Regions from separate parts of the Breoghania sp. genome, predicted to be linked through region 2. Evidence: riboswitches for the same ligand, from Rfam matches in the RefSeq annotation. Region 2 holds a riboswitch; each other region holds the start of a gene.

Region 1 (2,256 bases), 2.1 Mb from region 2:
CCGGTATTGCCGCCCATGAAAGGCCGCACTCCGAAAGGCTCATAAAGGGCATCCCAGACTTCCTGCCCGCCGCCGCGCTCGATCCAGCACATATGCTCAAGCGGGGTCAGGCCGAAGGGAACGGCGGTGAAGAAGGGCGCCGCCGCCATCTTGCCCTGCCAGAAAAACGAAGCCGTGTGGCCCATTTCTGCCGTCCCGTCCGCCACGGCGTCAAACACCTCCAGCGCGGGAACCAGTTCACCGGCCGAATGAAGATCGACCGTCAGCTTGCCATCGCTCATGGTGCTGATGGCCTCGCAGATACGGCGCGCGGACACGCCTGGGCCCGGCAGGTCGCGCGGCCAGGAGGTGACCATTTTCCAGCGGATCGCTGTCTGCGCGAGAGCGGGGGTCGCCAGGGTCGAGGACGCGGATGCAGCCGCAGCCGCCCCCATGCCCGCAAGCGACAGCGCCTTGCGGCGCGAAATGGTCCTTCCGCTCATTATGCTTTCTCCCAAAGAGCGTGAAAATGATGGACGGGCCCGTGACCGTGGCCGATCTCAAGCGTATCAGCCGCGGCGATGGCGGCGGTCACATAGGCCTTCGCGCCGCGCACGGCGGTGATCATGTCGTGCCCATGCGCAAGCCCGGCGGCAATCGCGGAGGAAAGCGTGCAGCCGGTGCCATGTGTGTTGCGGGTGTCGATGCGCGGGGCTTCCAGCCAATGCTCGCCCTCCTCATCAAGCAGCAGATCGACGCTTTGCGAGGAAGTGCCGTGCCCCCCTTTCAGGAGAACGGCGGCAGGCCCCATATCTTTCAGCCGCACCGCCTGCGCGCTCATCTCCTCCCGCGTTTCGGCCACCGGGACCGCCAGAATGCGGGCGACTTCCTGCAGGTTCGGGGTGATCAGGTCGGCGAGCGGGAAAAGCAGCTCGACGAGACTTTCCACCGCCGCGTCATCGATCAGCGGATCGTTGGAGGTCGCAACCATCACCGGATCCAGCACCACGTTGTGAACCTGATACCGCTTCAACCCGGCGCGCACCGCCTCAATGACGTCCGTACGCGAGAGCATGCCGATTTTGGTCGCGCCAACCGTCAGATCGGAATAGACGGCGTTAAACTGCGCGGTGACGAAATCCGGCGGCACGTCCAGTATGCCGGTGACGCCGCGCGTGTTCTGGGCTGTCAGCGCGGCGAACACACTCGCGCCATAGACGCCGAGCGCGGAAAACGTTTTCAGATCGGCCTGAACGCCCGCGCCTCCACTGGAATCCGAGCCGGCCACGGTCACGGCGATTGCCGTCATGGCATCCCCCTCCCCCAATTGTCGATTGAAGATGCGAAGCGCGCAGTGGGCCTGAATCGGCGCATGCGTTCACACGCCCTGCCCCTGTGGTGGCAGACGTCCTGCATGTCCGGCGCTATCGCGATTAGTCTTGCAGCATGGTGCATCCCAATTCCCTCCGCCGGTACAAGCCGGATCAGGTTCTAGGAGTTGGCGCATTGCCTCTCAGCCCTCTTCGGGCACCCCCATTGGTCAACCGAGACCTAGAGCGTCTCGCGCGATTTGACAAGCCCCGCGACGACGCAGCGCCTGTTGATCACCATGCCTCCTTTCAATCTGCGCGCACGGGGCGCTTGCCCCGGTGCCTGCAATCCGATTGATTGGGGCCCATCTGTTTCATGCGTATCCGGAGACGCCCATGACCCCCTTCTTCGTCCTCATCAAATGCGAGCTTGGAAAGTCCTACGATGTCGCCAACAAGCTGGCCGACGCCGAAATCGCCTCGGAAATCTATTCCACCGCAGGCGATTACGACCTTCTGGCCAAGTTCTATGTGGACGCCAGCACCGACATCGGACAGTTCGTGAACCAGAAGATCCACTGCATCGCGAACATTCAGGACACCAAGACGATTCTGACGTTCAAGGCGTTTTAGGGCGCAACCGCGCGCTTGAGGAAATGCGGCCAGACGCCGGGCGTCAGATCTTGCCCGGCGTGGAGGCCCGCCGCACCCGCGTGCGGTCAATGCCGAGCCTGTGTTCGCGGTAGAGCACGAACAGGCCCGCGGCAATCACCACGCTCGCGCCGATCACCACAGACATGCCCGGAACCTCTCCAAACACCATCCAGCCGATGGCGGTTGCCCAGATGATGGTCGTGTAGTCGAACGGGGCGATGGTGGAGGCGTCCGCAAAGCGATAGCTCGTCGTCATCAGGATCTGGCCGAGCCCGCCAAGAATGCCGATCAGGCCGAGAATGCCCCATTGCCA
Region 2 (2,256 bases):
GATAGGGCCCGATGCCCACATAATCGACGGGGGCGAGATCGGAGACAGCGAGTTCCTCCAGCGACCCGACCGACAGGCCCAGAACCGCATCTGCCCCCAGAAGCGCGCGGGCGTCAGCGGGTGCCATGTCCTTCTGGCCGATATGGACGCCCTCAGCCCCTGACGCCAGCGCCACGTCGATGCGATCATTGACGATGAGCGGCAAGCGGAAAGGTTCAAGCGCCGCCTTCAAGGCGCGGGCAAGCTCCACCAGCTCGCGTGTCTTGGCGAGGGGATCGCGAAGCTGGACGAGCGTCGCCCCGCCGCGCGCGGCAGCCGCCGCCGTTTCCGCCACCCCGCGCGCGCCGCAAAGGGCGGTGTCGGTGACAAGATAGAGCGACAGGTCAAAGGCGGGTCTGGTCATGATGTCTCCGTGAGCGATCAGAGTGCGCGGATGGCGGAATTGGCGCGCAGTTCCTCCCGGTCGAGGCGGTAGAGCGCGTTGCACAGGCGGGCGGGAATATCCCCCGGCCCACCAGCCCCGCGCGCGGCGATGCTGCCTGCGGAGGCATAAACGGCCATCGCGCCGACGGTCGCGCCAAATGCACTGGGCAAGGCCGCAAGGAATGCGCCGCACAGCGCGCTGAGCGCACAGCCGACGCCGGTGGAGGCCGTCATCAACACGTCGCCGCCCACGATTGCCGCCGTGCGGCTGGCGCTGACCACGTAATCGGTCTCGCCCGTCACCGCGACGATGCCGCCGGTCTCACGCGCAAGGCCGCGCGCGGATTCAATCGCCTCGTGCGAGCCCGCGGCGCTGTCCACGCCCTTGGGCGCAGCCCCGGCAGCGCCCGCAAGCGCCATGATTTCAGACGCATTGCCGCGAATGAGCGTGGGCTTCAAGGCCGTCAGACGACGGGCCACGTCGGTGCGATAAGGGGTTGCGCCGCAGCCCACCGGATCGAGCACCCAGGGCTTGCCCGCCTTCCCCGCTGCCGTGGCCGCGATTTCCATGCCCGCCACCCATGAGGGCGAGAGCGTTCCGATATTGACGACGAGCGCGGAGGCGATGGCGACGAAATCGGCCACTTCTTCTTCCGAGTGCACCATGGCGGGGGAGGCGCCTGCGGCCAGCAGCACGTTGGCGGAAATCGTCATCGCCACGTAATTGGTGATGTTCTGGACCAACGGGCCCTGACGGCGCACCTCTTCGAGCATGATGCTCGCGTCATCAAGGCTTGGCAGGACGGGTGCAAGGTCTGCGGCGCTGGAAAAATCGGGGGTCTTGTCGGTCACTGCATTCTCCTGGAACCAGACGGAGGATGCGCGGCAAAGGGCAAAATACGCCCGGCGCTCAATCCCTCCGCCGGCATGATCCGGATCAGGTTATACGGGTTGGCGGATGCCTCTCAGCCCGCCCAAGTCGGACAGGCACCCCGTTGAGTCGTTCCGGAGTTTAGGGCAAAGCCGCCGCAGGGCAAGGTTTGTGAGCCGAACAAAACCTCACGCAGCGTTTTCGCGCTTTTGGTATGGGGAAAGCGCGCGCCCCCGCGCCCCGCGCTGCCGCCAGCGCTGCCCAATCGACTGGACAGGGGCGCGGCGGCGCGCGAAAATTCTTCCATGACTCACCCCCACCGCGCCCCCGTTCTTCCCGGCGAACAAGCAGATCTCTTCCCGCAAGAGCCCGCCCGCGGAAGCGATCTTCAGGAAGGCGACACAGGCGCGCTGGACGCCCTGTTCGGACGGTTGTCGCGCTCGGCCTTTCGCGCGCGCTTCACGCTCGATGCGAAGGAGCGCGCCTATGCGCTCACCAAGGGCCGCGATGCGCTGCGCCGTCATGCGGGCGACTTCATCGCCAAGCGGCTTGCGCCTGCGCAACCCGCCAATGACGGCAAGCAGACGCCGATGCGCGGGCACCCGGTTTTCGTCGCCCAGCACGCCACGGCCACCTGTTGCCGGGGCTGCCTTGCCAAGTGGCACGGAATGGAACCGGGCCGCTCTTTAAGCGAAGCCGAACAGCTTTATGTGGTGGAGGTGGTAATGGCCTGGATTACGCGCGATCTGGAGACACAACGTTGAGCACCGGCACCCCCGCAACCCAGATGCTGAAAAAGGCGAAGATCGCCTTTCGCACGCATGAATATGACTTCGTCGCGGGCCAGCATCAGATTGGCCTTCACGCGGCAGAGGCCGTCGGCCTTCCGCCCGATCAGGTGTTCAAGACGCTGATGATCGAGGTGGATGGCAAGCCTGCCTGCGCGGTCATCCCCTCCGACC
Region 3 (2,256 bases), 1.5 Mb from region 2:
GCAGGAAGCGCCGTCCGGCGGCGGGGCGCCTGATACGGTCATCAAGGCGAATATCGCCATTCCGGAGCGCAATGTGACGGTGCAGCTGACCATCCGTCCCAACCGCGATGACACGCTTCCCGCCAGCCACCTGATCGAGCTTCAGTTCCTGCTGCCCCCCGGTTTCCCGGGCAAGGGCGTATCCTCCGTGCCGGGCCTCATCATGAAGACCACCGAGGAAGCGCGCGGCGATGCGCTGATCGGGGCGTCGGTCCGGGTCGCGGATGGCTTCTTCTGGGTCGCGCTTTCCTCCATCGAGGCGGAGCGGGAACGCAACATCACGCTGCTGCGTGACCGGGGCTGGATCGACATTCCGGTTCTCTATGAAAACGGCAAGCGGGCGATCCTGACGCTTGAGAAGGGATCTCCGGGCGAGCGCGTCGTGCAGACGGCGCTGGATGCCTGGGCTGCCCAATAGGCTTCTGGCGCGCTGCGCGGGTTTTCGCGCAGCGCGCCTGACGGTCCCTTGCAATCATTATCCATAGCAGACACACTGCGCATGCTTCCGAGGGGTGTTCGCTGAGGCGAACTGAGATGGCCAAGCCTGCGAGGCGGGGAACGTTTGTCTGTTCCTCACTCAGATGCAAAAGGGCCGAACCCTTCGAACCTGATCCGGGTCATGCCGGCGAAGGGACGGAAACCTGAGCCCGATTTTCCCGGGTCTCCATGGTCTTTGGTATCAAGGACGGGGAGATCCCATGAATTGCCCTCTGGCGCCGTGTCGCGGCGCTGCCTTCACACGCACAGGTCCACAGTCTGCCCGGGACCGGCTTCATGTTCGCGTTTGCGCATGAGGCCGCCTGCGATGAACCGTGCGTCCTCCGATCTGCCCCGACGCCTCCTGCGGGGCGTCCTGACCACGCTCGTTCTGCTGGGCGCGTGGGAAGGGGCCGTGCGCGGCCTCCAGCTTCCCCGCTACATGCTGCCCGCGCCCTCGCGGGTGGCCACGGTGCTGGTTGAACGGTCGGATTTCCTGCTTGAACAGGCGTGGATCACGGCTTTCGAGACCCTGATCGGCCTTGTCATCGGGGCGGGGGCGGGCATTGCGCTGGCGCTTCTGCTGGCCGTGCTGCCGCTTGCGCGGCGCTATGTGTTGCCGGTCGTCGTGATCAGCCAGGCGCTGCCGGTCTTCGCCATCGCGCCGCTTCTGGTCCTGTGGTTCGGTTTCGGGCTCGCCTCCAAGATCGTGATGGCGAGCCTGATCATCTTCTTTCCCGTCACATCGGCCTTCTATGACGGGTTGAGGCGCACAGATCCCGACCTTCTCGACTATGCGCGGCTCGTGCGCGCGACCCCGGTGCAGACGCTCATGCTGATCCGGTTGCCCGCCGCCTTGCCCGCCCTGGGCTCGGGGCTTCGGGTGGCCGCCGTCTTTGCGCCCATCGGCGCGATCGTGGGGGAGTGGGTCGGATCCAGCCAGGGATTGGGGTTCGTCATGTTGCAGGCCAATGCCCGCGCGCAGGCCGATGTGGTCTTTGCGGCGCTGGTGCTTCTGGCGGCCATGGCGCTGTTGCTTCGCGCGGTTGTCGACAAGGCCACGCGCGCCATGGCGCCGTGGCAATCGGAAACGGACTAGGCGCGCGGGAGAAAGAGTTCGCGCGGGCCTTTGGGAAAGAGAAACGAGAGGAGTTTGGGGAGATGCTGCGAAAATTGAAGAGCGGTGCGGCGGCGTTGGCGCTGACGGTGCTTGTGAGCGGGGCCGCGCAGGCGGCGGACAAGCTGACGGTGCTGCTCGACTGGTATGTGAACGCCGACCACGGCCCGCTGATCGTCGCCAAGGAGGGCGGCTATTTCGAGGCGCAGGGGCTGGATGTGGAGCTTGTGACGCCCGCCGATCCCAGCGCCCCGCCGCGGCTTGTGGCCGCCGGTCAGGGCGATGTGGCGGTGTCCTATCAGCCGACCCTTTACGAACAGGCCCAGCAGGGCCTCCCCGTCGTGCGGTTCGGCACCCTGATTTCCACCCCGCTCAACACCGTGATCGCGCTTGAAAGCGGACCGGTGAAGTCGCTGGAGGACCTGAAGGGCAAGAAGGTCGGTTTCTCGATCTCCGGCTTTGAGGATGCGATCCTGTCCACCATGCTGGGCACGGTGGGGCTTTCGGAAAAGGACGTGGAGCTGATCAACGTCAATTTCGCGCTGACGCCTGCGCTTCTGTCCGGGCAGGTGGATGCGGTTGTGGGCGGCTATCGCAATATCGAGCTGAACCAGCTTGAGGCG

What was found. Region 2 has a riboswitch for thiamine pyrophosphate ahead of thiM (hydroxyethylthiazole kinase). Riboswitches for the same ligand answer to the same signal wherever they lie in the genome.
Region 1: linked by a shared signal. The riboswitch ahead of thiD (bifunctional hydroxymethylpyrimidine kinase/phosphomethylpyrimidine kinase) and the one ahead of thiM (hydroxyethylthiazole kinase) in region 2 are both predicted to bind thiamine pyrophosphate.
Region 3: linked by a shared signal. The riboswitch ahead of ABGM93_RS17370 (ABC transporter permease) and the one ahead of thiM (hydroxyethylthiazole kinase) in region 2 are both predicted to bind thiamine pyrophosphate.

What each region holds. Positions count from the first base shown of each region.
Region 1 is NZ_OY771475.1:151,013-153,268, reverse strand. It holds gene ABGM93_RS00650 (TRAP transporter substrate-binding protein) at 1-482, opposite strand, end outside; gene thiD (bifunctional hydroxymethylpyrimidine kinase/phosphomethylpyrimidine kinase) at 482-1,288, opposite strand; TPP riboswitch at 1,424-1,524, opposite strand; gene ABGM93_RS00640 (Lrp/AsnC ligand binding domain-containing protein) at 1,686-1,922, shown strand; gene ABGM93_RS00635 (DMT family transporter) at 1,966-2,256, opposite strand, start outside.
Region 2 is NZ_OY771475.1:2,478,734-2,480,989, forward strand. It holds gene thiE (thiamine phosphate synthase) at 1-403, opposite strand, end outside; gene thiM (hydroxyethylthiazole kinase) at 421-1,275, opposite strand; TPP riboswitch at 1,321-1,428, opposite strand; gene ABGM93_RS10770 (DUF4186 domain-containing protein) at 1,600-2,058, shown strand; gene ybaK (Cys-tRNA(Pro) deacylase) at 2,055-2,256, shown strand, end outside.
Region 3 is NZ_OY771475.1:3,999,723-4,001,978, forward strand. It holds gene ABGM93_RS17365 (hypothetical protein) at 1-457, shown strand, start outside; TPP riboswitch at 538-690, shown strand; gene ABGM93_RS17370 (ABC transporter permease) at 845-1,615, shown strand; gene ABGM93_RS17375 (ABC transporter substrate-binding protein) at 1,678-2,256, shown strand, end outside.